DNA from 2 places in the Microbacterium sp. S1037 genome. Region 1 is predicted to be linked to the other one. Evidence: predicted binding sites of a transcription regulator. Region 1 holds the regulator's gene; the other holds the start of a gene.
What was found. Region 1 encodes LexA, which represses DNA repair genes until DNA is damaged. Its sites were predicted from a motif close to TCGAACANNTGTTCGA; they were not measured.
Positions count from the first base shown of each region.

Region 2: ACMW4R_RS05040 (Rv2578c family radical SAM protein) is a predicted target of LexA. The motif match lies at 9,120-9,135, and genes of this name have one in related genera.

Region 1 covers NZ_JBLWIG010000001.1:2,094,849-2,110,704, forward strand. The annotation lists gene ACMW4R_RS09470 (LuxR C-terminal-related transcriptional regulator) at 1-880, opposite strand, end outside; gene miaB (tRNA (N6-isopentenyl adenosine(37)-C2)-methylthiotransferase MiaB) at 1,059-2,606, shown strand; gene miaA (tRNA (adenosine(37)-N6)-dimethylallyltransferase MiaA) at 2,603-3,532, shown strand; gene ACMW4R_RS09485 (GNAT family acetyltransferase) at 3,529-3,981, shown strand; gene dapF (diaminopimelate epimerase) at 4,023-4,877, shown strand; gene ACMW4R_RS09495 (class I SAM-dependent methyltransferase) at 5,026-5,670, opposite strand; gene hflX (GTPase HflX) at 5,759-7,276, shown strand; gene zapE (cell division protein ZapE) at 7,383-8,363, shown strand; gene ACMW4R_RS09510 (S9 family peptidase) at 8,423-10,315, opposite strand; gene ACMW4R_RS09515 (hypothetical protein) at 10,360-11,382, opposite strand; gene ACMW4R_RS09520 (hypothetical protein) at 11,477-12,484, opposite strand; gene lexA (transcriptional repressor LexA) at 12,568-13,257, opposite strand; gene ACMW4R_RS09530 (LysM peptidoglycan-binding domain-containing protein) at 13,516-13,866, shown strand; gene ACMW4R_RS09535 (histidinol-phosphate transaminase) at 13,906-14,991, shown strand; gene hisB (imidazoleglycerol-phosphate dehydratase HisB) at 14,988-15,602, shown strand; gene hisH (imidazole glycerol phosphate synthase subunit HisH) at 15,599-15,856, shown strand, end outside.
Region 2 covers NZ_JBLWIG010000001.1:1,132,389-1,148,244, reverse strand. The annotation lists gene ACMW4R_RS05080 (pirin family protein) at 1-825, shown strand, start outside; gene ACMW4R_RS05075 (ECF transporter S component) at 955-1,512, shown strand; gene ACMW4R_RS05070 (ABC transporter ATP-binding protein) at 1,577-3,334, shown strand; gene ACMW4R_RS05065 (energy-coupling factor transporter transmembrane component T family protein) at 3,331-4,122, shown strand; gene ACMW4R_RS05060 (LCP family protein) at 4,187-5,425, shown strand; gene ACMW4R_RS05055 (M15 family metallopeptidase) at 5,475-6,611, opposite strand; gene ACMW4R_RS05050 (AAA family ATPase) at 6,747-8,177, shown strand; gene ACMW4R_RS05045 (hypothetical protein) at 8,320-9,006, opposite strand; gene ACMW4R_RS05040 (Rv2578c family radical SAM protein) at 9,144-10,247, shown strand; gene ACMW4R_RS05035 (DEAD/DEAH box helicase) at 10,316-12,541, opposite strand; gene ACMW4R_RS05030 (antibiotic biosynthesis monooxygenase) at 12,920-13,543, shown strand; gene ACMW4R_RS05025 (aldose 1-epimerase family protein) at 13,540-14,445, shown strand; partial or broken gene ACMW4R_RS05020 (DUF998 domain-containing protein) at 14,681-15,328, shown strand; gene ACMW4R_RS05015 (efflux RND transporter permease subunit) at 15,606-15,856, opposite strand, start outside.

The DNA of each region.
Region 1 (15,856 bases):
GACTCCGGTCCGAGTGCACCAGTCCTGCGGTGATGAGAGCTTCGAGCCTCGTCGGGGACACGAACCGCGTGGCGACCGAGAACTCGACGTGAGGCAGCCGATTGAGGAATGCGAGGCACTCCTGGTCGCCCTCGGCGAGATCTCCGGTGTGAAGCTTCAGGGCGACGGACAGACGGCTGTGAGGCGGGGTGTCGCGGATGGCGGCGAAGGGGTCCCGACCCCCGGCGACCGCGCCCACCGCTTCGGCGACGAGTTCGCGGAGCAGCGTTCGAGACCCGTCCGCGCGCCAGAGGATGGCGCCGCAGATCGTGGCATCCAGAGTCGAGGCTCCCGGCAGCACCGCGAGCAGCTGCTCGCTGTCGGTCGGGGTGAGTTCCGAGAGGTCCAGACGCTCGGCGAGCCCGTCGAGCCACAGACTCAGCATGGTCTGACCGACACCCGTGGCATCGAGGTCGACACGTCGAGCCCGGGCGCGGGGGATGAGGAGCGTCGCGAGCAGGGTGACACGACCGTCCGCTACGCAGCGGGCGAGGAATCGCGCGGAGTCGACGTCGAGAGTGTGCACATCGTCCACGAGGACGACGACGCCGCCGTCCGGCACACGCCCACGTCTCAGCTCGACGATGCGTGGGTCGCCGACGGCGTCGAGCGCGCCGAAGGGCACGTCCGAGAGCACGGTCGAGGGGCGGACGACGGCGGCGGCGACTCCGTGCGCGGCGAGGTCGCCGGCGACCGCACGCAAGAGGTGGCTGCGGCCGCTTCCGCGCGCACCGGCCACGATGACCGACGTCCCCGCGAGCAGAGATCCAGCCAGGGCCGTCGCGTCGCGGTCAGCCCCGATGAGGGGCTCGGACCACGTCCACGATCGGCCTTCCCGCACGACTTCTCCTTCAGGGCGCGTCCGCGCACACGCGGACGGACGCGAGGCGACCCGCGTCGAGCCCACGCTATCGAGGCACCGTTTTCCCGTCCGTCCCGCGAACGCAGAGTTGCGCCCGATTCGCGAGGCAGGCGGTCACGGCTGTGGGGGAGTCGCGGCGCTTAGACTTGCTCCCATCATGACCACCCCCGTTTCGACCCCGACGCTGATCGCGCCGTCCCCCGCCGCGCAGGGCAGCGACGGACCGCGCACTTACGAAGTCCGCACCTTCGGCTGCCAGATGAACGTGCACGACTCCGAGCGCCTCTCCGGCTCGCTCGAGAGCGCCGGCTACGTCAGGGCCGAAGCCGGATCAGAAGCCGACGTGGTCGTCATCAACACCTGCGCCGTTCGTGACAACGCGGCGGGCAAGCTGTACGGCACGCTGGGCCATTTGAAGTCGCGCAAGGACGCCCACGCGGGCATGCAGATCGCCGTCGGCGGGTGCCTCGCTCAGATGGACAAGGACGCCGTGCAGCAGAAGGCCCCCTGGGTCGACGTCGTGTTCGGCACCCACAACATGGGGTCGCTCCCCGGCATGCTCGAGCGTGCACGTCACAACGGCGAAGCCGAGCTCGAGATCCTCGAGTCCCTCGAGATCTTCCCCTCCACCCTCCCCACCAAGCGCGACTCCGTCCACAGCGGCTGGGTCTCGATCTCGGTCGGGTGCAACAACACCTGCACGTTCTGCATCGTGCCGAGCCTGCGCGGCAAAGAGAAGGACCGCCGCCCCGGTGACATCCTGAACGAGATCCGCCTGCTCGTCGACGACGGTGCGATCGAGGTCACGCTGCTCGGCCAGAACGTGAACTCCTACGGCGTCGAATTCGGCGACCGCCTCGCGTTCGGCAAGCTCTTGCGCGCAGCGGGCGAGATCGCGGGGCTCGAGCGCATCCGCTTCACGAGCCCTCACCCGGCTGCCTTCACCGACGACGTCATCGCCGCGATGGCCGAGACCCCGGCGGTGATGCCGCAGCTGCACATGCCCCTGCAGTCCGGTTCCGACCGCATCCTCAAAGCGATGCGCCGGTCGTACCGCAGCGAGAAATTCCTCGGCATCCTGGACCGCGTGCGGGAGCGCATCCCGCACGCCGCGATCACCACCGACATCATCGTGGGTTTCCCCGGCGAGACCGAAGAAGACTTCCAAGAGACCCTGCGGGTCGTCGAGGCGGCGCGCTTCTCCAGCGCATTCACCTTCCAGTACTCGATCCGCGAGGGCACACCGGCGGCGACCATGGCCGACCAGGTGCCGAAGGCCGTCGTGCAGGAGCGCTACGAGCGTCTCATCGCCCTGCAGGATCGCATCAGCGCCGAAGAGAACCAGAAGCAGCTCGGCCGCACCCTCGAGGTGCTCGTCTCGACGGGCGAGGGGAAGAAGGACGCCGAGACGCACCGCCTGACCGGCCGCGCCGAAGACAATCGGCTCGTGCACTTCGAGCTGCCCGCGGGCTCGCCCGTTCCTCGTCCCGGCGACGTCGTGTCGGTCACGGTGACGCACGCCGCGCCCTTCCACCTCCTCGCCGACGCACCCGACGGCGCCCCGCTGATGATCCGTCGCACGCGTGCCGGCGATGCGTGGGACCGTTCGCAGGCCGAGTCGTGCGGGGTGCCGACGCCCGCGGGCGAAAGCGGAGCCCCGCGCGCGGTGTCACTGGGTCTTCCCACCCTTCGCGTCGGCGTGTGACCGCCCCGGCCCTGTGGGCCGTCGTCGGTGCCACAGGGACCGGCAAGACGGGGCTCTCTCTCGATCTCGCGGAGGCGCTCGCGGCCCGCGGCCGTCCGGCCGAGATCGTCAACGCCGACGCGATGCAGCTGTATCGCGGCATGGACATCGGTACCGCGAAGCTTCCGCAGGCGGAGCGCCGTGGCATCCCGCATCATCTCTTCGACGCTCTCGCGGTGACCGACGAGGCCGCGGTGGCGTGGTACCAGGATGCCGCGCGCGCGGCGGTCCGCGAGATTCACGCCCGTGGTGCCGACGCGATCCTCGTGGGGGGATCGGGCCTGTACGTCTCGGGGGTGCTGTGGGACTTCCGCTTCCCCCCGCGCGACGAGGCCCTCCGCGCCGCGCTCGAGGACGAGCTGGAACGTCACGGCTCCGGAGCCCTCTATGCGCGCTTGCGCGAAGCGGATCCGGTCGCCGCCGAGCGCATCGATCCCCGCAACGGACGCCGTGTCGTGCGTGCGCTCGAGGTCCTCGCGCAGGGCGGCGAGACGCACGGCGGCGCCCTCCCCGAGGCACCGGAGTTCTGGCATCCGGAGACCCGCATCGTCGCCACGTCGATCGACCGCGAGGAACTCGTCCCGCTTCTCGACGCCCGTGTCGAGCAGATGTGGGCTGCGGGTCTCGTCGACGAGGTCGAGGCCTTGCGGGCGGAAGGCCTCGAGCGGGGAGTCACCGCCGGGCGCGCGATCGGTTATGCCCAGGCCCTCGCTCAGCTGCGCGGTGACCTCACCCGCGACGAGGCGATCGCCGAGACGCAGGCGCTCACCCGCCGATATGCCCGACGCCAGGTCTCGTGGTTCCGCCGGTACGCCGACGCGCGGTGGGTCGACGCCCGAACCGTTGATGCCACGGCCTTGGCCGCTGAACGAGAGGAACGATCGTGACCGTCGAGATCCGGGTGTTCGACATCGCCGACGAGGACGCCGTCGTCGCGCTGTGGGAGGAAGCCGGTCTGACCCGGCCGTGGAACGATCCGCGCGCCGACATCCGGCGCAAGCTCACCGTCCAGCCCGAGCTCTTCCTCGTCGCGGTCGACGGGGACTCCGTCGTGGGGAGCGTCATGGCCGGGTACGACGGGCATCGCGGATGGCTGTACTACCTCGCCACGGCCGGCACGCACCGGGGTCAGGGCCTCGGGGCGGCGCTGGTCGCCGAGGCGGAGCGTCTGCTGGAGGCGATGGGGTGCCCGAAGGTGCAGCTCATGGTGCGGCCCGACAACACCGGAGCCCGGGGGTTCTACGACGCCCTCGGGTACGAGCCCTTCGACACCTGGGCCACGGGCAAACGGCTCATCGTCGATGGCCCGGGCGGTCCGCCCGCGCCGACGGCGTGACTCTGCCGCGTCCCAGAGAGCCGCGTCCCTAGACTGGAGTCATGTCGACCATCGCGTTCACCAAGGGCCACGGCACGGGCAACGACTTCGTGATCATCTCCGACCCCGACGGCGAACTCGAGCTGCGCGACGAGCAGGTCGCGGTACTGTGCGACCGCCACTTCGGCATCGGAGCCGACGGTTTGCTGCGTGTCGTCCGCGCGGCAGCGATCGACGAGGGCGCCGAGGCGGTGGTATCCGGAGTCGAGTGGTTCATGGACTACCGCAACGCGGACGGGTCCAAGGCAGAGATGTGCGGCAACGGCACGCGCGTCTTCGCCCGGTACTTGAGCGACACGGGGCTCGCGAGCCTCGACGGGGGACTGCGCATCGGCACCCGCGCGGGGGTCAAGACCCTCACGCGCAGCGAACGCGGTTACGAGGTCGACCTCGGCGCCTTCGCGATCGAGGCCGACGACACCCTCGTCCGTGCGAAGGGACTTCCCGTCGCGCGTCCGGGTGTCGGCATCGATGTCGGCAACCCGCACGTGGTGGTGGCGGTGGCATCTGATGCCGAGCTCGAAGCGTTGGACCTCACCTACCAGCCCGTCCTCGACCCCGCACCGCGCCACGGAGCGAACGTCGAGTTCGTCGTTCCGGCCGATCCGCTCGTTCAGGAGGGCGTCGGAGCGATCCGCCTTCGCGTGTTCGAGCGAGGAGTGGGCGAGACGCTGAGCTGCGGCACCGGGGTCGCCGCGGCCGCGCTCGCCGTGCGGCACTGGGCAGGCGCTGCCGCGCCCGATGTCTGGACGGTCGACACTCCGGGCGGCACCCTGGGCGTTCGGGTGGCCGGGGGGCACGTGTTCCTCTCGGGCCCCGCGTCACTGGTGTTCACGGGTGAGGTCGCGCTGGCCTGAGCGCAGCGTGCGGGCGTTCCGCGCTCGCGGAGACCACGTGGCGGCACCGCGTTGCGGCACCGCGTCGCGAGACCGCGTCGCGAGACCGCGCGAGGTCTCGGGCCGTGGCCGATCGCCTCGGCATCCGGTCGCGCCGACAGACGCCGTGTCAGGCGATGACGTCGATCGGCTCGCTCGGCGGCGAACCGTGGCGACGCACGCGCAGCACGCGGAAGCCACGTCCGGTGGCCGCGCGGTGCACGCTGTAGCCCGGCGCGAAGGTCGCGGCGAGCCAGCGCTGCAGCGAGTCCGAGCCCAGGTTGCGCTGCACGACGAACCACCCGTCCGACCGCTCGGACAGGCGCGGAATCCAGTGTTCGAGCATGTTGTGCAGCTCGCTCTTGCCCACGCGGATCGGCGGATTCGAGCGGATGGTGCGGAACGAGACGTCCTCGGGAACATCCTCGGGACGCACGGCGTTGACGTTCGTGAGGCCGAGTGACTCGGCATTACGCCTCACGAGATCGAGAGCACGCTCGTTGACGTCGACCGCCCACACGGTCGCGTGCGGTGACGCGAGCGCGAGCGACAGCGAGATCGGACCCCACCCGCACCCCAGGTCGAGGAAGTGCCCACCGGCGGGAGGGGGCGGCGTGTTGGCGAGGAGCACCGAGGTCCCGGCATCCACATGGTCGGGACTGAAGACTCCGCCTGCCGTGACGACCTCGAGGTCACGACCGGCAAGCGTCACACGGAGGCGGCGGAGCTGTTCGGGACTCGACGGCGACGCGCTGAAATAGTGCTCGCTGCCCATTCTGACAGAGTAACGGACCCGGCTCCCCGACGCCGGGGACGACTAAAGTGCGAGAACGAGCGGGAGAGCCCGCCCACGAAAGGAACACATGACCGAACAGACCACACCCCCGAACACGGACGCGGCCCCGGTGGACCCGGTGGACCGCGTGCTGTCGCGCGCCGAAGCGCACCGCGGGGTCCGGGTCTTCGGTGCAGCACAGGCCCTCCAGGACGCCGCAACGGCGTACGGGGGCAACACCGACGGCGATCAATGGGATCGCGAGGAGCGCGCCGCGCTGCGTCGCGTTCCCGGTCTGTCGACCGAGCTCGAGGACGTCACCGAGGTCGAGTACCGCCAGTTGCGGCTCGAGAACGTCGTCCTCGTCGGTGTGCACCCGCAGGGGTATCAGGCGGATGCCGAGAACTCCCTCCGCGAACTGGCCGCGCTCGCCGAGACGGCCGGCGCGGTCGTGCTCGACGGTGTGCTCCAGCGTCGACCGCATCCCGATCCGGCGACGTACGTCGGTCGGGGAAAGGCCGAGGAGCTGCGCGACATCGTCGCCGCGGTGGGCGCCGACACCGTCATCGCCGACACCGAACTGGCGCCCAGTCAGCGCCGTGCGCTCGAAGACGTGGTGAAGGTCAAGGTCATCGACCGAACGACGGTGATCCTCGACATCTTCAGCCAGCACGCGAAGAGCCGCGAGGGTAAGGCCCAGGTCGAGCTCGCTCAGCTCGAGTACCTGCTTCCGCGTCTGCGCGGATGGGGTGAGTCGATGTCGCGGCAGGCCGGTGGACAGGTCGGCGCGGGCGGCGCGGGCATGGGATCGCGCGGTCCGGGTGAGACGAAGATCGAGCTCGATCGCCGTCGCATCCGCACCAAGATGGCGCTGCTGCGCAAGCAACTGCGCGACTTCGCCCCCGCGCGGGCAGCCAAGCGTGCCGAGCGCAAGCGCCACACGATTCCGTCCGTCGCCATCGCCGGGTACACCAACGCCGGCAAGTCGAGCCTGCTCAACCGCCTCACGAGCGCCGGCGTCCTCGTCGAGAACGCGCTGTTCGCCACCCTGGATGCCACGGTCCGCCGCTCCGAGACGACCGACGGTCGCGTGTACACGCTGACCGACACGGTCGGTTTCGTGCGCAACCTGCCGCACCAGCTCGTCGAGGCCTTCCGCTCGACGCTGGAGGAGGTGGGCGACGCCGACGTGATCCTGCATGTCGTGGACGCGTCACACCCCGACCCGGCCGCGCAGCTCGCGACGGTCCGTGACGTGATGGGCGACGTCGAGGCCGACTTCGGCCACGAGATCGTCGTGTTCAACAAGGCCGACCTCGTCAGCGACGATGATCGCCTCGTGCTGCGCGGGCTCGCCCCGAGAGCGCACTTCGTCTCGTCGCGCACGGGAGAGGGCATCGATGAGCTTCGCGCCGCGATCGAGGAGGCGCTTCCGCTTCCCGCCGTCGAGGTGCAGGCCGTCGTTCCGTACGACCGCGGCGACCTCGTGTCGGCGGTCCACGAGAGCGGCTTGATCGTGGCGCAGGAGCACCGTGAGACCGGAACCTTCCTGCACGCGCACGTGGGTGCGCGACTGGCGGCCGAACTCGAGCCGTACGCGGCGTGATCCCGGGACCCCCGCGCTTCGGCGCGGGGGTCCCGGCCCTCACGGGGCCTCTCGACGGTGGAGCATCGGCGCAGCGCGCGCTCGCGGGACGTGCCACGCTTCGAAGGTGTCATCGCCCGACCCGCTGCTCTTCGCGGTCGAGTCGCGCGCGCGTGAGGAGGGCTTCGAGCTCGCCCCGGCGCAACGCGCGGTTCTCGGACAGATGGCGCGCGCTCTCGCCGGGGGCGCCGCGCGCGGGGTCTACGTGTACGGCCCCCCGGGTCGAGGAAAGTCCTGGCTCGCCGACGCGCTCTTCGCCGCTCTCCCGGACGGCCGCGCCACGCGGGTGCACTTCCACGGCTTCTTCGACGACCTTCACCGCCGGATCCAGGCGCACCGGAGCGAGCCGGATGCCACGACCCGGGCGCTCGATGACGTCATCGGCGGGAGTCGAGCGGTGTTCTTCGATGAGCTCCACGTCCACGATCCGGGCGATGCCCGTCTGCTCACGCGTCTCCTCGAGCGCATCGCGGAGCGCGGCTGCGCGCTCGTAGCGACGTCGAACTACGCGCCGCGAGACCTGCTGCCCGACCCCGTCTGGCATCACCTCTTCGTTCCCGGCATCGCCCTTCTCGAGGCTCATCTCGACGTGGTGCGTCTCGACGGGGCCGTGGACTATCGCACGCGAGAGTCGGACCACACGTCAGGATTTCGAGCCGGCGTGTGGTCCACGGCTTCGCCCCCGGTTGCTCTGACCGCCCCGAAGCGGCTGTCGGTGCGCGATCGCGTGTTCACCGTCACGTCGGCCGCTGAGCGCTCGTTGATCGCGACGTTCCCCCAGCTGTGCGACTCGCCCGTGACACCCGCGGAGTATCGGCACTGGAGCGCGGTCCATCGGCACTGGACGCTCACCGACGTGCCACCGTTGGACGAGGTCGGCCCCGCCGCCCAGCAGCGGTTCATGAACCTCATCGACGTCCTCGTGGACGCCGACGTGCGCCTCGACGTGCACTCCGCGGTCGACCTCGAGGCGTTCCTGTCGCGTGCCGCGGGACGACCCGACGCGTTCCGCATGGCCAGTCGCCTGCGCCTACTGCGCCGCGGCTGAACCTCGCCGCCACGTCGAGGTGCGGTGCCTGGCGGGGATGCCGGCAAGTTCCGGTGGCTTCAGCCGAGATCGAGTACGGGGACCCCCGGTGTCTCGAAACCGAACACGGCGCCCAGGAACCCGAGTTCGCGCTCGAGCGAGTCGATCACGGTCTCCGCGCGGCGGAAACCGTGTCCCTCGCCCTCGTAGAGCACGTAGGCGTGCGGCACGCCGTGGGCCGCCAGGGCGTCACGGATCGCCTCGGCCTGCGAGGGAGGGACGACCCGGTCTTCCGAGCCCTGCAGGATGAGCAGGGGAACGCGGAACCGCTCGGGATGAGTGAGCGGGGATCGTTCGATGTAGACGTGCTCGGCGTCGGGGAGGGCGCCGATGAGCCCGTCGAGGTAGCGCGCCTCGAAATCGTGGGTGTCTTCCGCCAGCGCGCGTGCGTCGCCCACGCCGTAGCGGGAGATGCCGGCCGAGAACACATCGGTGTTCGTCACCGCGGCGAGCACGGTCCAGCCCCCCGCCGAGCCTCCGGCGATCGCGAGGCGATCGGGGTCGGCGAGTCCCGCGTCGGCGAGAGCGGACGCTGCGGCCGCGACGTCATCGACATCGACGACGCCCCACTGCCCCTTCAGTCGATCCCGGTAGGCGCGGCCGTAGCCGGTGGAACCGCCGTAGTTCACGTCGAGGACGCCGATCCCACGGCTGGTGAAGAACGCCGTCTTCGCCGAAGGGGCCGGTCCGACGTGCGAGGTGGGACCACCATGGACGAGAACGACGTACGGCGGCCGCTCGTCGTCCGGGGCGGTGACCTGGGGATTGGTCGGCGCGTAGGCGAAGGCGTGCACGGTGCCGTGCGGCCCCTCGGTTTCGAGGGCGCGGGCCGTCGGCATCCATTCGTCTCCCCATGAGCCTGCTCCGCCCGTGACGAGGTCGACGCTGCCGGCGGCGAGGTCGACGAGCCAGAGGCCCGAGCGGCCGCCCGCGTCGGCTCCCGACACCAGCACCCGCGTACCGCGTGCGTCGTCGACCGCGGCGCCCGCGACGGCGGGGACCTCCAGCGGACGGACCCCGGACGGGGCGATCTCGACGACCTCGTCGCCGCCGTCGGTCCGCACGGCGACGATGCGTCCGTCGTCGGTGACGCCGAACCAGCGCGTCCCGAGCACCCAGAGCCCACCGCCGGTGTCGGCGTCGGCGGGGGCGACCGCCTGCGCGTCGCCGTCGAGGGGGTGGCGGAACAGGTTCCACCGACCGTCGGGGTCGTCGGCGTAGAGCAGCTCGTCGTCGCCGATCCAGACCGGTTGCAGGGGAGCGCGATTCGCGCCGCCGGCGATGTCGCGCACCGTGCCCGTATCGAGGTCGGCGACGCGGATGATCGTGGCGTCCCACGGCATGTCGGGGTGGTTCCACGCGACCCAGGCGAGGTGTCGTCCGTCGGGCGACAGCGCGGGCTGGGCGAGGAAGTCGCTCCCGGCGGCGAGGACCTCGCCGGAACCCTCGCCGTCGACGGCGATGCGGACGATCGCCCGCGCGGGGACGCGGTCGGAACCGTGGGTCTCGCGGACGGCGAGGAGGACGCCGTGCTCGAACCCGAGGCCGCCGTGACGCACGGCCTCGTCGGCGGGGGTGAGGGGGCGCGCCGTGCCGCCTGGTCGGAGCGCGTAGACGCGCTGGTCGGTCTTCTCGACGTAGAACAGCTCACCGTCGTCGGACGCCGTCCACGCGCCTCCGCCGTATTCGTGCACCGCGGAGCGGGCGTTGGCGGGAGCGGGGAGCACGGTCTCGACGGTTCCGTCGACGCGACGCCGTTTCACCGCGACGCGACCCGCTTCGGCGGGCACGGACTCACCCCACCACACCTCGTCGCCCACGAGCCGTGCGCCGTCGATACGCGGCGAGGACTGCGCCACCGACTCGGGTGTGATCGGTGAGGGCCAGGAACCGTAGGGGAGGGTGTCTGCCATGGATCCACTCTAAGGAGGGGCGCCGACACCCGCCTCGCCCGTGCTCACTGCGAGACGGTGCGCTTCTGCACGCCCAGACTTCCCACCCAGTCACGGATGACCTGGCGTTGCGCATCGTCGCACGTGTAGCCGTAGCCCACGCTCACCTCCCAGTAGGAGGAGCTGTCGATGGGCACCACGTGGTCCAACGTCCACCCGTCGAGGAAGGTCAGCGCGTAGCAGTCCGCCATCGTCTCCGCATTGCCGCCGAAGGCGGTGAGTGCGGATGCCGTGGCCTCGGGGTTGGTGAACTGCAGCACGTGCGAGTACTCGTGGTACGCGACTCCGGTGCGCATCCAGTCCGTCAGTGTCGAGGTGTCGCGGGTGTCGCTGCTGACGTGGACGACGAAGGGATCCGCGCTCGAGACGCAGGCCATCGCCTCGAGGCCGCACGGGCGGTTGCTCTCGTCATATGTCATGGTCACCCACCCGTGACCGAGCGAGTCGAGCGCGGCTTCCCACGGGCTCCCCGTCGCGTTCGTGGAGGCCATGGAGCGCGCGGCCTCCACGCGGTTGGCCAGCTTCGTCGTGAACATCTTGACGTCGGTGATGTCACGTTCCATCGTCACGACACTTTCCCGGTGCACCCAGGCGCTGTGGGCGAACCCCTCGACCTCGCTCCAGGGCACGAGCGACGCGTACGGGAGGCCCACGAGCGGATCGATTGTCGCATAGAGCTCCTGCATGGCCGCGCCGAACTGCTCCTTGCGATCGAGCTGCGCCCGCTGCTCCTCGAGCTCACGCTGCTGGTCGGTTATCTGCTGCTGTTGATCCATGATCTGCTTTTGGGATGCAGCGAGTTGCGCGCTGAGCCAGAAGAACCCCGCACTTGCGGCGACGACGAGCAGTGCGAGGCCCGAACCGAGGATGACGGTGCTGCGGCGGGGCCGCGATCGCGGGGCGGGCGCGTGGTCATCGCCGGGAGCGCGCGTCTCGGTGGGTGCCGGCTCGGCGGGGCCGAGGGCGGTGGGTGCCGCGGTGTCGCCCTCGGCGGAAGAAGGATCGCCAGGGGCGGGGTTGGTAGACACGGGGCTCGCTTCCGATTGCGCTTTCGGTCATGGTAACGGCCGGATGCGGCCATCCGTGGTCGTCGCAAGATCGCCGGGCGTCGACGTCGGATGCTCAGCTGCTCGGCCCGGCCGGGCTCAACGGGGCGCCCGTCCGGTTCGTGCGCCGTGCGACGATGACGCCGACCGCGAGGAGGAGGACCCCCGCGGCGAAGACCACGCCAGACGACCCGACGAGTGACGTCAACAGTTGGCGGACGATGGCGGCGACGCCCGCGGGATCGAGACCGCTGGCGGCGGCGGTGCGGGCGACGACGTCGGGCGCCGCAGCCGCACCGATCAGAAGGATTCCGGAACCGACGGCGATCGCCAGTCCGGTGCCGATGATCGCACGTCCTCTTCGCTGTCCGACGAGGGCTCCGCCCGCGAGGAGGACCACCGCCAAGGCGGGTAGCAGCACGCCCGCCGCGGTGGCGATGACGTAGCCGGCGCGCAACACGCGCAACGGCGCGCCGTCGCCGACGATGACCACGCGATCGACACTCGGGATGAGAGCCGCCACGGGGGAGCCCTGCAGACTCAGTTCGTCGGTGATCGCCGACACCACCCCGCCGACCTGTATCCCGAGGCCGTCCGGAGTCAGCACGATGATGCCGCCGCCGTCCGACGTCGCTCCGAACACGAGAGCGCGGTGGGAGGTGCGCACCACCGCGGCCCAGACGCTCGAGAAGCGGTCCGAGCGGACCACTTCCGTCACGGCGCGCTCCGTGAGCGAACGCGCCGCCGCCGCGGTCGGGCGGCCGAGAAGCTCCAGCGCCCGCGCCGCGGTCGGTGGCACCGCGGCGTCTGACGCGGACGCGTCCAGTGATCCGGTGATGGCGCTCGTCGCTTCGTCGATCACGAGGCTCTGCACTCGTGGGTCGGCGGCAAGGGGGGTGAGCGTCGCCGCGAAGGCATCCTCGTCGACGAGCTGAAGTCGCGCCCACGCCGCGACGAGGGCCAGGGGCACCGCGAGGACCGCGAAAGCCAGCAGAACGACGGATGCCACGGCACGGATCCTCAGCCGGGCCTTCGGCGTGGCGCTGCCGAGGCTCGGCGCGAGGGAGAGGTGTCCGTCAGGCATGGCGTCATTGTCGTGGGTCGGGCCGTGCCACGGAGACATCACGGCGCGCCGGACTCGCCACCGGGCCGCGCCGCCAGAGGGCGTCAGACCGCGCGCAGCACCGCCACGACGCGGCCGAGGACGACGGCTTCGTCGCCCAGGATCGGCTCGAACGCGCTGTTGCGGGGGAGCAGCCAGGTGTGACCGTCGCGGCGGCGGAAGGTCTTGACCGTCGCCTCGCCGTCGAGCATCGCCGCGACGATCTCGCCGTTCTCGGCGGTCGCCTGAGAGCGCACGACCACCCAGTCGCCGTCGCAGATCGCGGCATCGATCATCGAGTCGCCCGACACCTTGAGCATGAACAGCTCGCCCTTGCCGACGAGCTGGCGGGGGAGGGGGAAGATCTCCTCGACCTGCTGGTCGGCCGTGATCGGGACCCCGGCGGCGATGCGTCCGACGAGGGGGACGAGGGCCGCGTCACCCAGCGCCGGGGCGGTGTCGGCCGGGTTCTCGGCGGCGGCGCCCGGCAGGTCGATGAGCACCTCCATCGCGCGCGTCTTGCCCGGATCGCGGCGCAGGTAGCCGCTGAGTTCGAGCTGATTCAGCTGGTGGGTGACGCTCGAGAGCGACTTCAGTCCGACCGCGTCGCCGATCTCGCGCATGCTCGGCGGGTAGCCGTGCCGCGCGATGGAGCGCTGGATCACCTCGAGGATCGCGAGCTGCTTGTCGCTGAGGTTCTTGCGCCGCCGGGTCTGCGGTCGTTCGCGGCCGGCGGCGGTCGTCGCGTCGGTCATCTGAGCTCCCCTCGCGCCGCGCGTTCTGCGGCGGAAATTCGAATGTCGGAGGTTGGTGATGAGGTCTCCGTGTCGAAACCGTATCCGGTTGACGACCCGAATGACACGGAGCCTCACGCGTGTCGCGTTCGATTCGTCTCCGATCACAGCCGGTGTTGACACTCGAAAGTATCGAAGATAGATTCGGAATACAGATTCGCACCACCGCCCTCCCGGCCGAGGGTGGGGTGCGAATCTCTCCCCACCAAGGAGCACACCATGAGCAGCATCACCCCCACCGCCCCCACCACTCGCCTGCGTCTGACCGCACGTGGTCGTCGCGTCGTGGCGTTCCTCGCCGCGCTGCCCGTGGTGGTCGCTCTCGCCATCGCCGTCGTCGGCGGCGGGTCCGCGCTCGCGTCGAGCGAGAGCGGCGCTCCGAGCGGCTCGTTCGCCGAGATCACCGTGATGAGCGGCGAGACCCTCTGGTCGATCGCCGAAGACGTGGCTCCCCAGGCGGATCCCCGCGACGTCGTGGCGCAGATCTCGCGCCTGAACGCCCTCGACGGCGGAGCGGTCTCGGCGGGCCAGCGCATCGCCATCCCCACCGAATACCTCGCCGCGCCCTGAGGCGTCGGCTGATCGTCGCGGCGGCCTACCATTGGTGAGGTGACTGTGCGCCTCGACGACCTCCCTCTCCGCGATGACCTCCGCGGGATGACGCCCTACGGCGCTCCGCAAGCCGCTCTGCCTGTGGCCCTCAACGTGAACGAGAACACGCACCCCGTTCCGGCGGAAGTGGCCGACGACATCCTGGATGCCGTCGCCCGGGCGCTGCGCGACGTCAACCGGTATCCCGACCGGGAGTTCACCGGCCTCCGTGAGGCTTTCGCCGGCTACCTCGGTCACGGCCTGACGCCCGAACAGATCTGGGCGGCCAACGGATCGAACGAGGTGCTTCAACACATCCTGCAGGCGTTCGGCGGGCCCGGACGGACGGCCATGGGCTTCGCGCCGACCTACTCGATGTACCCGATCCTCACGCGCGCAACCGGGGCGCGCTGGATCGCGGGAGACCGCGCGCACGACTTCACGCTCAGCCCCGAGTCGGCCGCAGCCCAGGTGCGAGAGCAGCGTCCCGACATCGTGTTCCTGTGCGCGCCGAACAACCCCACGGGGACGCCGCTTCGACTCGACGTCGTCGAGGCGGTCTACGACGCGACCGACGGGATCGTCATCGTCGATGAGGCCTACCAGGAGTTCGCGCCCCGCGACGAGCCGTCCGCTGTCACCCTGCTGCCCGGTCGTCCTCGACTCGTCATCTCGCGCACCATGAGCAAGGCCTTCGCCTTCGCCGGTGCGCGAGTGGGCTACCTCGCCGCCGACCCGGCGTTCGTCGACGCCCTGCGCCTCGTGCGGCTCCCGTACCACCTGAGTGCTCTCACCCAGGCTGCGGCGACTGCGGCGCTCGGCCACGCCGACACCATGCTGTCGATGGTCGACGAGATCGTCGCTCAACGCGATCGGATCTCGGCCACGGTGTCGGCTCTCGGCTACTCGGCGCACGAGTCGTGGACCAACTTCGTGCTCTTCGGGGGTGTCGCCGACCCCGCCGCCACCTGGAAGGCGTTGTACGACCGCGGCGTCCTCATCCGCGACGTCGGTATCGCGCACCACCTGCGCGTGACGGCGGGCACGGCCGACGAGACGACCGCGTTCCTCGATGCCCTCGCCTCGGTAGGATCGCGGTCATGACCGGCCCCGCCACGCCCCGCACCGCTTCTCTCACGCGAGAGACGAGCGAGTCGCACATCGAGCTCGAGCTCGACCTCGACGGACGCGGTGCCAGTGACATCCAGACCACGGTTCCGTTCTTCGATCACATGCTGACGGCGTTCGCCAAGCACTCGCTGACCGACCTCCGCGTGCGCGCCACCGGCGACACGCACATCGACGCACACCACACCGTCGAAGACACCTCGATCGTGCTCGGGCAGGCGATCCGTCAGGCGCTCGGCGACAAGTCGGGCATCGCACGCTACGGCGACGCCTTGGTCCCCCTGGACGAGGCGCTCGCCCAGGCGGTCGTCGACATCAGTGGCCGCCCCTACCTCGTGCACACGGGCGAGCCCGCGGGCTTCGAGCACCACCTGATCGGTGGTCACTTCACCGGCTCGCTCGTTCGGCACTCGTTCGAGGCGATCTCGATCCACGCGGGTCTGACGGTGCACGTGCGCGTCCTCGGGGGGCGCGACCCGCACCACATCGCCGAGGCCGAGTACAAGGCGCTCGCGCGGGCGTTCCGCCAGGCGAAGGCGCTCGACCCGCTGGTCGACGGCATTCCGAGCACCAAGGGCGCACTGTGACGTCCAGGCCGCTCGTCGCTGTCCTCGACTACGGTTCCGGCAACGTCCACTCCGCTGTCAAAGCGCTGATCGAGGCCGGTGCCGATGCGCGACTGACCTCCGACCGCTCGCTGTTGCTCGACGCCGACGGCTTGCTCGTCCCGGGTGTCGGCGCGTACAGCGCGGTGATGGGTGCCCTGAACGAGAGCCGCGGCGGAGAGATCATCGACCGGCGTCTCGCCGGCGGTCGGCCGGTTCTCGGCATCTGCGTGGGC
Region 2 (15,856 bases), 960 kb from region 1:
ACGCTCATGCGCGTCGAACCGCACCCGCACATCGGCCTGCAGACGGTGACCTGGCCGATCATCGGGGAGGTCCGCCATCGGGATGCCGTGGGCAGCGACGTCGTGGTGCGACCGGGCGCGCTGAACCTCATGACGAGCGGCGAGGGTATCGCCCACTCGGAGTACTCGGTCGGCGACGAGGCGATCCCGCTGGACGCCCTGCAGCTGTGGGTCGCGCTCCCCGAGTCACGCCGCCACGGGGCTCCCGCTTTCGAGCGGCACGAGGATCTCCCCGTCCTCGATCTCGGCGACGGCGCGGACGCGGTCGTCGTCATGGGCGAGCTGGGCACGGTGACCTCCCCCGCGACCGTGCACACGCCGATCGTGGGGGCCGAGCTGCGTCTCCCGGCCGGCGTCCGCGTGCGCATCCCTCTGAGACCTGACTGGGAGCATGCACTCTACGGAATGATCGGCACCGCGGATGTCGAGACGGGAATGGATGCCGTCGACGCCGACGCAGCGCGCCGCTCGTCGCCCGCCCTGAAGGACGGCGGTGTGGCATCCGTCGACGGATCCCGCCTGCTCTACCTCGGCACGGGCAGGGACCACGTCGACGTCGTGAGCGTCGACGGCGCCCGTGTCTTCCTGCTCGGCGGGGAACCGTTCGAGGCGGACATCGTCATGTGGTGGAACTTCGTCGGCCGGTCGCACGACGAGATCGTCGAGGCGCGAGAGGCGTGGGAGGCTCGCGCTCCGCGCTTCGGCGAGGTCGTCGACCACGGCCCCGAGCGCATCCCCGCTCCGCCGCTCCCCGCGGTGCGCCTGACGCCACGCCGGCGGCGCTGACCCGCCCGCCCACCCCCATCGAGTGTCCAAGAAACCCGGGAATCGAGCGCGTCTTTTCCGGGTTTCTTGGACACTCGACGTCGAGAGACGCGCGCACCGACGCTGCGCGGCCGCCGATACGCTGGCCCCATGGCCCCGGCATCCGTTCTCTCGACCCGCGTGCTGCTCGTCTGCGCGGCGATCGGGGTGGGGACGGGCATCCTCGGCGGGGCCGCCGGCTGGCTGACCCTCGCGGTCCTGGCGGCGGCGCCGTGGGCCTACGGACTCGTCCTCGGCTCGCACGTTCTTCCCGGGATCATCGCGCAGCAGGTCATCCGCCGCCCCTGGGTCGCCCTCGTCACCCACGTGCTCGCCGCCCTCGTCGCGAGCGCGATGGCGCCGCAGTGGACCTTCCGCTTCCTGGGCACCGCGATCCTGATCGGCGGGATCCAGGAGGGCGTGGCGGCCCTCACCCGTTACCGCGTGTGGGCGGCGGCCCGCTTCTTCATCTCGGCGGTCATCGTCGGCGTCGTGATCGCCGTCCCGGTGTGGTTCGCGGGCGACGTCGCGAGCCTCGCCCCGATCGCGCGGGTCGCGGCGGTGGCGATCAGCATCCTGGGTCCGGTGGCGTGGACGGCCGTGGGCCTCGGCATCGGCTCGGGGCTGCGCGGCGCGGGCGTGGCGCGCGGTCTCTCGACACCGAGATGAGCGCGGACCGCCCGAGTTAGGGTGCACTAAGTTGGGGGGCGTACGCGCTTCCGAGGACTCGCCCGTGACCACTCGCCCCCACCCCGTCGCCGCCTCCGCCGCGGCGGACACGGCGGCGTTGCTGAGCCTGCGAAACGTGACGATCACGCACCTCGAGGCGAGCGCCCCCACACCCTCGGCCGTGAGCTTCGACGTCCACCCGGGCGAGGTCGTGCTGATCCTCGGCCCGAGCGGCTCCGGCAAGTCGACTCTCGCCCTCGCGATGAACGGCCTCGTCCCGCACACCGTCCCGGCGACGGTCGAGGGCATGGTGCGGGTGGCGGGACAGGATGCCGCGACCGCGACGGTCGCCGAGCTCGCCACCACGGTGGGCATGGTCTTCCAAGACCCGGACGCCCAGCTGATCACCGGGACGCTGCTCGACGAGGTCGCCTTCGGTCCCGAGAACCTGCGCCTTCCCGTCGCCGACGTGCTCGCGCGCGCGGAAGCGGCCCTGCGGCGGATGGGCCTCTGGCACCGGCGACATGAGTCGCCGGATGTTCTCTCCGGCGGCGGTCGGCAACGCCTCGCGATCGCGTGCGCCCTCGCGATGGGCTCGCCCCTCCTCGTGCTCGACGAGCCCACGGCCAACCTCGACCCGGCCGGCGTCGACGACGTCTACTCGGCGCTGCGCGACGTGGTCGCCGCGGGCGATCGGGCCATCGTCCTCGTCGAACACAACCTCGACGCGGCGGTCGAGCTCGTCGACCGCGTCGTCGTGCTGGACGGAACCGGATGCCTCGTCGCCGACGGTCCGGTCGACGCGATCCTGCGCGACCGCGCCGCCGATCTCCACGCGCTCGGCGTGTGGCTCCCCACGGCGACCCTCGCGGCGCTCCGCCTCGAGCAGAGCGGCCACCGTTTCGACCGGCTGCCGCTCACGCCGGCCGAGCTGCGCGCGGCACTGGTCGACACCCCCGAGCCCGTCGCGGCCGCCGCTCCCCTGCGGGCGCCGCACCGCGGCGACGCCCTGGTGCGCGTCGAGGGGTTGCGACTCTCGCGCGGGCGCACGCCCGTGCTGCACGGGGTCGACCTCGAGGTGAGGGCGGGCGAGTTCGTCGCCGTGGTCGGTGCGAACGGCGCGGGAAAGACGACGCTGGTCCAGGCGATCGCGGGGGTCCTGCGTCCCCCGCGCGGGACCGTGCGGATCGACGGACTCGACGTGCGCCGCGTCGACGCACGCGCCCTGTCGCGGCACGTGGGTTTCGTGTTCCAGAACCCCGAGCACCAGTTCATCGCGACGACGGTGTTCGACGAGATCGCGCACGGCCTGCGGGCGCAGCGTCTCGACGGTCGCCGCCTCGACGACGCCGAGGTGCGCCGGCGCACCGACGACCTGCTCGCCCGCTTCGGTCTGGCGGACAAGGCCGGCATCCATCCCTTCCTCCTCTCCGGCGGCCAGAAGCGACGACTGTCGGTGGGGACGGCGCTCGTCGGCGGCGCGCGGCTGCTCGTGCTCGACGAACCGACGTTCGGACAGGACCGCGCCCGCGCAGACGAACTGCTCGCGCTCCTCGACGACCTGCGCGAGAGCGGCACGACGATCATCGTGGTGACGCACGACATGCAGGTGGTCGCCGAACACGCCGACCGACTGATCGTCGTCGACGACGGGCGCATCGTGGCGGACGGCCCCACCGCGCACGTCTTCGCGGACGACGCGCTCCTCGCGCGCGCCGGGCTCCGGCCGCCGCCCCTGCGCGAGGCGTTCGCCGGACTCTCAAGTCACCCCGAGCTCGCGGCGATCACCCGTCTGCGCGACCTCCCCGGCGGTGCGGGATGACCGCGGTCGCGGAGGTCGCCGGCCGCGAGGAGGGGCGACGCGGCCTCGCCGTGGTGAATCCGCTCGCGAAGTTCACCGGACCCCTGCCCGCGATGATCGCCCTCGTCTTCGTCCGCGACCTCACGAGCCCGCTCGTGTTCCTCGTTCTCGCTTCCCTCGTCCTGCTACTCGGCACTCGTCTCACCCGGCGGGTGGTCGGCATCCTGATCGGCGTGATCCCGGCGGCCACCGTCGTCGTCGCCGTCGGGTTCGCGCTGTGGGTCGACCCCGAGCGCGTCGAGGGCACCAGCGAGGTCCTTCGCGTGGGCGATTGGGCACTCACGGAGGGTGCGCTGGCCATCGGCCTCGCCACCGGACTACGGCTCGCGGCGATCATGACCCTCGCCTTCATCGGCGGACTCACGACCGAGGGCTCCGACCTCGTGCGCGCACTCGTCCAGCAGCTCCGCGTGCCGTACCGGATCGGATACGCGGCCCTCGCCGCGATCCGGTTCGTCCCGCGTTTCGGGCACGAGCTCGCGGTGATCCGTCAGGCGCACCGCATCCGGGGTGCGCGCGGCGGCTTCCTGTCGGCTCCCGCACGGTGGGCGGGGTACGTCGTCCCGCTGCTCGCCGGCGCGATCCGGCACGCCGAACGCGTCGCGCTCGCGATGGACGCCCGCGCCTTCGGCGCCCACCCCGACCGCACCGAGCGCCACCGGGTTCCGTGGCGCCGACGAGACACGGTGTTCGTCGCGCTCTGCTGGGCGGTGTCGGCCGCCGTGTTCGTCGTCGTGCGTCCGTTCTGAGCGATTCGCGCGCCGGGGCTCCGGCATCCGTCCCCCTAGACTCGGGGAAACCTCAGGAGAAGCCATGCCCCGGCGCCGTCGCACCGTCGCGCAACACGCTCGTCTGCGCTCCCCTCACCCGTTCGCGCAGCTGGTAAAACTGCTCGCCGTCGCTGCCACGGTCGTGCTCGTCGCGGTCGCCGGCGTCACGGCGTACACCGCGGTCGATCTGACCTCGGAGTACGTCGCCGAGGCCGTCGTGGTCGAGAACCAGCCCGCGATCCCGCCCGACCTCGGGCAGCTCGAGGGCGGCGTGAACATGATGGTCGTCGGCATCGACGCGTGCGAGGAGCACCTGAAGGCCCTGTTCGGCGAACGGTGCGAAGGTCCGGATGCCGAGGGCCAGCTGAACGACGTCAACATCCTGCTGCACATCTCCGACGCACCGCGTCGGGTGACGGTCGTGTCGTTCCCGCGCGATCTGCTCTTCGAGGCCCCGGCGTGCGACACCCCCGACGGCGGACGGTGGGGCGGCGGGTACGTGCAGATCAACGAGATCTACTCTCACGGCGGGCTGTCGTGCGTCATGACCGCGGTGTCGGACATGAGCGGGCAGCAGGTGCAGTTCGGCGCGATGGTGACCTTCGGCGGCGTGATCGAGATCACCAACGCGATCGGCGGTGTCGAGATCTGTCTCGCGAGCCCCATGCGCGACGAGAACACCGCGATCGACTGGCCCGCGGGCCCCCGCACGATCCAGGGCTACGAGGCGTTGCAGTTCCTCCGCACTCGCTACGGCGTCGGCGGCAGCGACCTCGCGCGCATCAGCAACCAGCAGCAGTACATGTCGCGCCTGGCACGCAAGCTCGTCAGCGAAGAGGTGCTCTCGAATCCCGCGACGGTGTTCCGTCTGGCGTCCACGGGACTGCGCAACGTCACGCCCACCCAGAGCCTCACCAATCCGCTGACGCTCGTCCAGATCGCCTCCGCGGTCAAGGACGTGCCGTTCGAAGACATCGTGTTCGTGCAGTACCCGACGGTGACGGCGAGTTCCGACGCGAACCGGGTCGAGCCGAACTACGCCGCGGCGCAGGTGCTGTGGGACGCGCTCTCGGCGAACCAGGGGATCGAGGTCACCGGTGCGGTCGGCGCGAACGACGGCGTCGTCGCGGAGCCCGCCCCCGGCGAGACCGCCGCGCCGACCGATGCTCCCGAGGTCGAGCCGGGCACCGTCGACCCGACCACCGGGTCCGTCGCCCTTCCGGAGTCGATCACCGGCTCGAGTGCGGCGCAGCAGACCTGCAGCAACGGCGTCGTGAACTGACGCGCCGGCGCGTCACGGGCGCGCCGCTGGTGACCGCGCGCCGCATCCCTCAGTAGCTCGGCGCGGCCGGGAGGTTGAAGAAGGCCTCGAGGGTCGAGTACCCGCCGTCGTGGTACGCCTGGGCGAGCTCGGGCCCGATGTACCGCAGGTGCCAGGCCTCGGGCTCGTAACCCGACACGCTCTCCTGCCCGTCCACGTAGCGGACGATGAAGCCGTACTCCCACGCGTGATCGCGCACCCACGCGCCCTGCGACGAGCCGGCGATGTCGTCGAGCGACCCGCACGAACCGCTGCACGGCACGATGTCGACGGCCATTCCGGACTGGTGCTCGCTGTACCCCGCGCGGGCGCTCTCGCGATCGGCCGCCTCGACGCCGCCCACCGCGACGCGACCGGCGTAGGTCTCTTGCTGCGTCGCGTACGAGCGGAAGGCGCTGAGGTATCCGATCTCGCCCGCACCCGCATCGTCGGCTGCGCGCACGAGGGACGACAACGCGTTCGCCGCCGACGACCGCATCGCGCTCTGCTCCAGCGCCCGGACGCCGTCGGGCATGACGAGGTCGTCGGGGCGCCAGTCGACCGGATCGTAGGGGCGCTGCTTGTTGACCACCACCCACTGATGCGTCGGATCGCTCAGAGAGACGCACGGGGCGATCCCGGATGCCACGGCGTCACGGAAGGTCGCTCCCCCTCCGGCCGCGGCGATCGCCGCCCCGTCGTCCTTCGCGGCGAGAGCGGCGGTGAAGGCGGGGTTGTCGCACGGCGTCGCGGCCGCGGGGGCGGCGGCGAGGGTGGGGACCGGCAAGCCCTCGGCGGGAACGGCCGGGGGTCCCTGCACCACGGCCACCGCGTCGGCGCCGGCGGCGTTGGCCGGGCCCGCGGCATCCTGTGATCCTCCGGTGACGGCTGCGCCGATCGCGACCGCGCACGCCGCGACGACGATGATCCCCGCGGCCGCCACCGCGATACGTCGGCGCAGAAGGAGCGCGCCGAGCGCCGTGCGCGGGCTCTCGCCGTCACGCCTCGCACGTCGCGTGAGGGGCTGCTCGGCGGGGACGTGCTCCTCGAAGGTGGACCGGCGGGGGCCGGATTCGGCGCCGGCGATCGGGATGGCCGCCGTCGCCCGACGTTCGGCCTCCGCGCGCGCGGCGCGACGGGTCGGGAACGTCGGATCAGAGGAGCTCATTCACCCCATTGTCCCCCGAGCGCTCACCCGGGTCGACCCGGGCGGGGGCTCGCTCGGTGAATCCTCGGTTGCGACCTGGCGAGGGCGAGGGCACGCTGGGAAGACCGTGTCCCGATCCGAGGGAGAGGAGCACCCATGCTCGACGACGACGATCGCGACCTCATGCGCGCTGTCCGGAGCTACCTGAAGCACGTCGAACGACTCGCCGCCACCGAAGCCGCCGGCGAACGCACGCCCCTGGGTGTCGCGCTCAGCGAGCACCTGGGCGTGGACGCCGCGTCCGTGCCCGTCCTGACCGAGACCGTCCCGCCACACCGGCTGGTCGATGCCGACATCGCCCTCGACGAACTGACGACCACAGGTGGGGGAACCCTCCTGGGCGTCACCGGCGGAGAGCAGCGTCTGCACTCCTCCGTCGCCGACCTGATCGCCAACGCGCATACCCGCTTCGCCCCCGGGCCGGTGTCGTACGAGATGCGGGCGACCGGACCGCACACCGAGCGTCGCGTGGTGGCCTTCGGCGTGCGCCTGCTGTCGTTCGCGGGACACCCGATCGTGATCGTCCAACGCGGCGCCTCGCCCCGCCACGGCGAGCAGACGGCCCGCCTCGAGGTGCTGAGTGCGGATCAGGATGCCGCGACCTCGCTGATCGCCGAGCTGCGGCGCCTGATGGTCGAGCGCAGCGTCCTGAAGGGGCGGGTGCTGTCGTTCGTGCCGACGGAGTACGGCCACGACGCGGGCGCGACGTTTCTCGAGCGTCCCGACGTGCACGCCGACGACATCGTGCTCGAGGAGGGGGTCCTCGAGCGGGTGGTCGAGCACGTGGTCGGCGTCGGCGAGCACCGTGAGGCCCTTCGCGCGGCGGGACAGCACCTCAAGCGCGGCGTCCTCCTCTACGGCCCACCCGGAACCGGGAAGACCCTGACGGTTCGGCACCTCCTGTCGCGGACCCCCGAGACCACGGCGGTCGTCCTGACCGGCTCGAGCATCCGTTTCATCGCGGCGGCGGCCGAGATCGCCCGGACCTTCCCGCCGTCGCTCGTCGTGCTGGAGGACATCGACCTCGTCGCCGCCGATCGCGGGTACTCGCCGCAACCGATCCTCTTCGAGGTGCTCGACGCGCTGGACGGCCTCGAGGGGGACGCCGACGTCGCGTTCGTCATGACGACCAACCACGTACACATCCTCGAAGAGGCACTGGCCGCCCGGCCCGGCCGCGTCGACCTCGGCGTCGAGATCCCCCTTCCGGGACCGGACGCGCGACGCCGGCTCTTCCGTCGCTACGCCGCGAACCTCCCCCTGTCGGATGACGCACTGGATGCCGCCGCCGCCCGCGCCGAGGGAACCACGGGGTCGTTCGCGAAGGAGCTGATCCGCCGAACGGTCCTCCTCGCCGCGGTCCGCGGGGATGGCACCGCGGTCACCGACGCCGACCTGGAGACGGCCCTGGACGATCTGCTGTCGTCGGGTGCCGCTCTCACGCGACTGCTGCTCGGGGCGCGGACCGGTGGTGACGACGCGACCGAGCCGCCAGAGTTCCACCACGGAGCCTCGTACCACCCCTGACCCCGGGGGCATGGACCGGGGCGGCGTGCGGAGCCGGGGGGCGTGGCCCCGGGGTGCGCGGCCCCGGGGTGCGTGGACCCGGGGTGCGTGGCGCGTGGACCCGGGGTGCGTGGACCCGGACGGCCGCGCGGAGCCGTGCGGATCAGGAGATGAAGTCGAGGGCGATCCGACCGGCGTAACCGAAGCCGACGACGACCGTGAAGAGCCCGGAGACCAGCAGCAGACCCGGGTGGGCGAGACCGATGACGACGCGGCGCGTCCGCGGCACCTCGGCGAGCATGCGGTCGGGGATGCGGTGCGACGACGGGACCGCCGCCCACCCGCGCAGGCGCGCGAGGTAGCTCACGCATCGCAAAACGAGCGCGGCCCACAGGATCACGATCACGGTGGGGACGATCGTCGCGAAGATGCCCGCCGCCTCGTCCCACGCGACGTCGGGATCGGGTCCCGCGTCGGCGGTCAGCTGGACGGCGACGGCGGCACCGACCACGACCGACCCCATCCACAGCACGACCGCGCTCATCAGCCCGACGAATCGAGACGCGAAGTGTCCGAGGATCGACTCCTCGTATTCGAGGTGGGTGCGCGGCGTCTGCGAGAGCACGAGGAGGGTCGCGAGCAGCGACGGCAGGACGAGGGCCGCCGAGATCACCATGCGGAGACCGTGGGGGAGGTCGAAGATGTTGCACACGGCGAGCAGCAGGACCATCGCGCCGACCCAGATCCACCCGGCGGCGGTGGGGTGTTCACTGACGAACCGCGGATGCAAGGGCTCGAGACGCCGCCCCGACCGAGCGAGCAGTCGCTCACCCCTGACACCTGAGCTCACAGGCCTGCCCTCCCGCCGGTCCGCCGTATGGGCGTGCTGTCACTCTAACCATGCCGACGACGCACGGGGCATTGCATATCTTCGATGAGAAACGCTTCCACCTTGCGATTCATTCGAATCTGTGTTCGACTCTTTCCATGAGGTGGCAGGGGCAGCAGCTGGGTGTCGACGATACCGCCGCACTGCCCGGCATGGAGCGGATGGACGGGCTCGTCCGCTCGGTGACCACGCCGGAGTTCGCGGGAATGACCTTCCACGAGGTGCTCTGCAAGAGCGCGCTGAACCGCGTTCCCGGGGTCTCGGCGATGCCGTTCGACTGGACGGTGAACCCGTATCGGGGCTGCAATCATCAGTGCGTTTACTGCTTCGCCCGCAAGACGCACGAGTACCTCGACCTCGATTACGGCAACGACTTCGACTCGCAGATCGTCGTCAAGGTCAATGTCGCCGACGTGCTGCGCACCGAGTTGCGCCGGGGATCGTGGACCCGCGAGCCGGTCATGCTCGGAACCAACACCGACCCGTACCAGCGCGCCGAGGGCCGCTACCGCCTCATGCCCGAGATCATCGGCGCGCTCGCCGAGAACCGCACACCGTTCTCGATCCTCACCAAGGGCACGCTTCTGCGGCGCGACCTGCCGCTTCTCTCGGACGCCGCCCGCCAGGTCAAGGTGTCCCTCGCGATGTCGATCGCCGTCTTCGACGACACCCTGCAGCGGTCGATCGAGCCCGGGACCCCCAGCGCCGAGGCGCGACTCGAGACCGTGCGCGCGGCGACCGCGGCGGGCTTCCGCGTCACGGTGTTCCTGATGCCGATCCTGCCGCACCTCACCGACTCGGTCGCCGTGCTCGACGACGCGCTCGCCCGCATCCGAGCGGCCGGTGCCGCGCGCGTGGTTTACGGAGCCCTGCACCTCCGACCCGGCGCCAAGCAATGGTTCCTCGAGTGGCTCGAACGCGAGCATCCGCACCTGGTGTCGTCGTATCGGGGTCTTTACCCCGGCGTCTCGGTCTCGGCCCCCAAGGCCTACCGCACCTGGCTCGGCAAGCGCATGCGCCCGCTCCTGCGGATGCACCGCCTCGACGGCTGGGATGAAGACGACCACCCCCGCGGACGACCGCAGCCCGGGCTGGCCGCACGCACGCCGACGACCAGCAGCCTCGGTCCGGTGCGAGGCACCGGGGGCTCGGCATCCGTGAGACCCCGTGTCGCCCCCGCGAGCGAGCCGACGCTGTTCTGAGCGCACGGGACTCCGAACGCACGAGACCCCCGCCGCGAAAGGCGACGGGGGTCTGGTGAACGGCCGGATCAGGACGTGACGTCGGCCAGCTGGCGGCCCGAGATCTCTTCGATCAGGTCGTCGCCGAGCTGTGCGGGCTCGAAGGGCGCGTCGATCTCGGCACGGTCGAGCAGCTCGGTCATCCGACGCTGACGCTGACGCGTGATGAGGGTCACGACGGTGCCGCTGCGACCGGCGCGGCCGGTGCGGCCCGAGCGGTGCAGGTACGTCTTGTACTCGTCGGGGGCGTCTGCCTGGATGACCAGATCGATGTCGTCGACGTGGATGCCACGAGCGGCGACGTCGGTGGCGACGAGCACGTTCACGCGACCCGAGGTGAGCTTCTCCAGGTTGCGGGTGCGCTTCTGCTGGTTCAGGTCACCGTGCAGGGCGACCGCGGCGATACCGGCCTCGTCGAACTGCTCCGCGAGCATCTCGGCGTAGGCACGGGTGCGGGCGAAGACGAGCGTCTTGCCGTCGCGGTCGACCAGCGACCCGAGGATCTCAGCCTTGTCACGGTGGTCGATCACGAGGACGCGGTGGTCGATCGTGCCCGAGTCCTGGTCCTCACCGGCGACCTCGTACACGGCCGGCTCGACGAGGAACTCGTCGACCAGCGCGGCGACCTCGCGGTCGAGGGTGGCCGAGAAGAGCAGCTTCTGGCTGCCGTCGGCGGTTGCGCGAAGGATCCGCTGCACCGGCTCGAGGAACCCGAGCTCGCACATGTGGTCGGCCTCGTCGAGGACGGCGATCTGCACGTCGGACAGGTCGAGCTTGCCCTGGTTGAGCAGGTCCTCGATGCGGCCGGGCGTCCCGATGACGATGTCGACGCCCTTCTTGAGCGCACCGACCTGGCGTGCCTGCGGCACGCCGCCGTAGACCTGCGTGGTGAACAGGCCCACGCTGCGCGCGATGACCTGGACGGTGCGGTCGATCTGCAGCGCGAGCTCACGGGTCGGAGCGAGGATGAGCGCCTTCGGCGCACGGCCGAACTCGCGGCGCTTGCCCGCCTGCGCGCGCAGGATGCTCTCGACGAGCGGGGCGCCGAAGGCGATGGTCTTGCCCGAGCCGGTGCGGCCTCGGGCGAGGACGTCACGGCCCTCGAGGATCGGCTTCACCGTGGCGGCCTGGATCGGGAAGGGGCTCGCCGCACCGAGACCGGCGAGCGCGCGGACGATGTTGTCGCCGAGTCCGAGGTCGGCGAAGCCGGCGTCAGTCACGGTCGCGGCGTCGACGGCCTCGGCCTGCAGACGCTCGTGGACGACATCGACGCGCTGCTCGTGCTCGGCGGAGCGCTTGGGGGTGGCGTTCTCCCCACGCCCACTCCACCCGCCGCTGTCGCGGCGGGCGGAGCCTCCGGGCGCGTGGGCCCAATCGCTGCGGCTCGGGCCGTCGGCGCGACGCGGGCGGTCGTCGAAGGAACGCTGCGGGCGGTCGCTGCGGTCGAAGGAACGCGCCGGGCGGTCGTTACGGTCGAAGGAACGCGCCGGGCGGTCATCGAAGGAGCGACGCGGGCGCTCGTCACGGTCGAAGGAGCGCTGAGGGCGGTCGCCGGCGTCACGGCGGGGACGCTCGTCACGATCGAAGGACCGCGCGGGACGGTCGTTCCGGTCGAACGAACGCGCCGGGCGGTCATCGAACGAGCGACGCGGACGCTCGTCGCGGTCGAACGAACGCGCGGGACGGTCGTTCCGGTCGAAGGAGCGGGCGGGGCGATCACCCGCGTCACGACGAGGACGCTCGTCGCGGTCGAACGAACGCGCAGGACGGTCGTTCCGGTCGAACGAGCGGGCCGGGCGGTCGCTGCGGTCGAAGGTCCGGGCGGGACGCTCCCCGGCATCACGACGAGGACGCTCGTCACGGTCGAACGAGCGCGCGGGGCGGTCGAACGAGCGGGCCGGGCGATCGCCGAAGTCACGACGCGGGCGGTCGTCGAACGAACGCGCCGGACGCTCGTCGCGGCTGCCGGCCGTGGCATCCCGATCCGAACGACCGAAGCGGTCGTCGCGAGCCGAGTGACGGATGCTGCGGGCCTCGTCGCGACCGGCACGGTCGGACGCGCTCCAGCGGCGCTTGTCGGGAGCGGCTTCAGCCTCGGGGCGGTACCCGCGGTGGTTCGGGCTCTTGCTGCCGGGCTTGGCGGGCGCCTCGGCGCCGGGGCGGCGCTTGCGGTCCTGGAACGAGGTCTTCGCGCCGTAGCGCGGCTCGAAGTTCTTCGCGGCGCGGCCGCCGGCGGGCTTCTTGTTCTTGGGCATGGGGGACTTCCTGGGTTCTGTTCGCGCGAAACAGCGGCACCGCTCGTGGCGGTGCGAAACCCGGAACGTCGTCGGCCGGGGGCCATTCACTGATGATGGTCGAGGCCGCGATCGCGTCCTGTCCATCGGCCCCTTGGACTCACAAACCCATCCGCGCATCACACGCGGTGTCCAGAGCCGACCCGCCCACGTTACAGGTCGCGCCTGGGAATGGCATCCATGTCGCCCCCATCGATCCTCGTCCCACTTATGGCCGGTGCCAGTCATCCGCACCCTCTACAACAGGGACATACACCGCCATATGTGGGACGAGGGTCACCGTGGCACCGACACGGAGAAGCGCCCGAAAGGCACGGCGCGGTGCACGAAGATGGACGCATGGCAGACACCGACGCCCACCCCATCACGGTGGCGATCGAGCGGCGCATCGACCCGACGCGCACCGCCGAAGCGACCTCCTGGATGCAGGCCGGCACCGACCTCGCGACCGCTTTCCCGGGCTTCCTCGGCTCGGGGTGGGTGCGCGCGGGCGAAGACAGCGACCTCTGGTACATGCTGTACCGCTTCCGCGACATCACCACGCTCGAGGGGTGGGAGACGTCGTCGCAGCGACAGTGGTGGCTGGACTCGGGCCGCCCCTTCGCGCGCGAGGAGCGCGTCGAGCGCCGCACCGGCATCGAGGGCTGGTTCGACGCCTCCTTCGGATCGGTCCTCCACCCGACGGATGCCACCACCTCCCCCGTGCAACAGCCGGTGCCTGCGGCTCCCCCGCGCTGGAAGCAGGCCGTGACGATCTGGGTCGGCTTCTTCCCCACGAACCTGCTCGCGTCGTGGCTGCTCGGCTTCATCCCGGGGTTCGCCGAGATCCCCCTCGTCGTGCGCGTGCTGGCCACGACCCTCATGCTCACCCCCGTCATGACCTACGCGGTGCTCCCGTGGGTCACCCGACTGCTGCGGCCGTGGCTGCAGCGTCCGCCCCGCACGCGAAAGGCTTCGCCATGACCGCTGACCCGACCGGAACCCGCTTCGTCCTCCGCGCAGAGCACTCCTCCGCCGAGATCACCCAGGTGGGTGCCGCACTCCGGGCCCTGACCGTCGGCGGCGTCGACCTCGTGCCGTCCTACCCCGACGATCAGCCGACGCCCGCGGCATCCGGTGTCGTGCTCGTCCCGTGGCCGAACCGCATCCGCGACGGCCGGTACACGTTCGCGGGCGAAGAGTTGCAGCTCGCGATCAGCGAGCCGAAGTTCGGCAACGCCAGCCACGGACTGCTGCGCTTCGGCACGTACCAGCCGATCGAGCACACCGACGATCGGCTCGTCCTCGGCGCCGACGTGGTGCCGCAGACGGGTTACCCCTTCCACCTGCGCACGCGGGTCACGTACACGCTCCTGCCCGACGGGCTGCACGTCGCGCACCACATCGAGAACGTCGGCGCCAAGACCGCCCCCGTCGCCCTCGGCGTGCATCCGTACCTGCAGATCGGCGGGGTCGAGACCGCCGACCTGGTCATCCATTCGACCGGGACGACGACGCTCGTGCTCGACGAGCGCAACATCCCGATCGACGAGGTGCCGGTCGACGCCGACACCGACCTGCGTGGTGGCCGCCGCCTCGGGGACGCCTCACTCGACAACGGATACCGGGGTCTGGAGAGGGATGCCGAGGGCCGGGCCGTCCACACCCTCACGGCCCCCGACGGTCGGGTCCTGCAGTTGTGGCAGGACGCCGGATTCGGCTGGGCGCAGGTGTTCACGACCGATCGCTACCCCGGGCAGCCGCTCGCCGTGGCGATCGAGCCGATGACCGCACCCGCGAATGCCTTCGCCTCCGGAATCGATGTGCACGCATTGGCGCCGAACGGCATTCTCGTCCGCGAGTGGGGAATTCGTTTTAGCGCTTAACAAACGAATATGTCCCCCTTTTGGGGGACATATTTTTCCCTTACGACCTGGGGTATTTCTGCGAAAGACATTTCCCCTCCAGGCGAAAGAAAAGTTAGCATTCTGCTGACGGTCTCCGTCGACGCCGGGGACCGAAGGAATTCGATTCTCGGCTTTACCCGATTAGCCGACGGGGGCCGAGGGTCTCGCGGTGCTGGGGGGCTTTCGGTCCACGCCTCAGGGAAAGCACCCGAAAATGAGCCTCGCGGTCCGACCAACCGTTTCCTCCCCCTCCTTCCGCATCGTCTCCCGTGAGGTGCTGACGGCGTCGCGCACTCTGGCGCGGCGCGTGAGCGCCCTTTCGACGATGCACGTAGCGGCGTTGGTCCTGGTCGTGCTCGTGGGCGGGATCCTCGCCTCGATCATCACGACGACCGATCCGCTCTGGTGGCAGCTGCACTTCAGCCAGCTCGGCACCTTCCACGATGTGTCCGGCGCGTTCTTCAACACCACGCTCAAGGTCGGGGGCGCTCTCGTCGTCGTCTACGCCTTCCGGGTCCGCCGCGACCTCCTCCGGCTCGGTTCACGTGCGGGCCGCCGGGGAGCCGCGACCGTCGCCCTGATCTGCCTCTCCGTGATCGGCGTGAACCTCGCGCTCGTGGGCTGCGTTCCCCTCAACACCAACAAGGACCTGCACGACAAGGTCGCCGGCATGATGGTCCTCGGCTTCGCCGCACTGCTCATCACCACGCCCGTGCTGCTGCACCGTCTGCACCGGCGCCTGGCGATCTCGACAGCCCTCGTCTTCGTGTTCCTGTTCGCGGGCGCATGGCTCTTCGTCACCGCGACGATCAATCTCGCGCTGTTCGAGGTGATCGCGTTCGCCGCGATGTTCGGGTGGTCCGGCGTGTTCACGCACGCTCTCGCTCAGGCCGGCGTCCGGCCGGAGGCGACGCCCGCGGCCGCCACCGAGGCAGAACCCACCTTCCCCGCGACGTCGGCCCGCCGGGCGGCACGGCGCCTGTCGTCGGCGCGTCGCCCGGTGACGCGCCTCGCGACCCTTGGCGCCGGCAGCACCGGCCACAGGCCCCTGAGCGCGTCGAAGGGATCGGACACGCGCGCGGCGGCTTCGACACGCTCAGTCACCGCGGCGCGATCCGCCGCTCGCGCGGTCGGCGCCGTCAGTGCCGGTCGCGCAGCTCGCGTCGGCTCAGCGGGTGTCCGTCCTCTGCAACGACCTCCGGCGCGGCGGGCTCAGGCGTCTCGCGCGCCGCACGCCGTGCGACGCGTCGCTCCCGCGCTCCCTCGACGAGGTTGTACAGCGTCGGCAGCACCAGCAGCGTCAAGAAGGTCGACGACACCAGCCCGCCGATCACCACGACGGCCAGCGGCTGCGAGATGAACCCCCCGTGCCCGGTGATGCCCAGCGCCA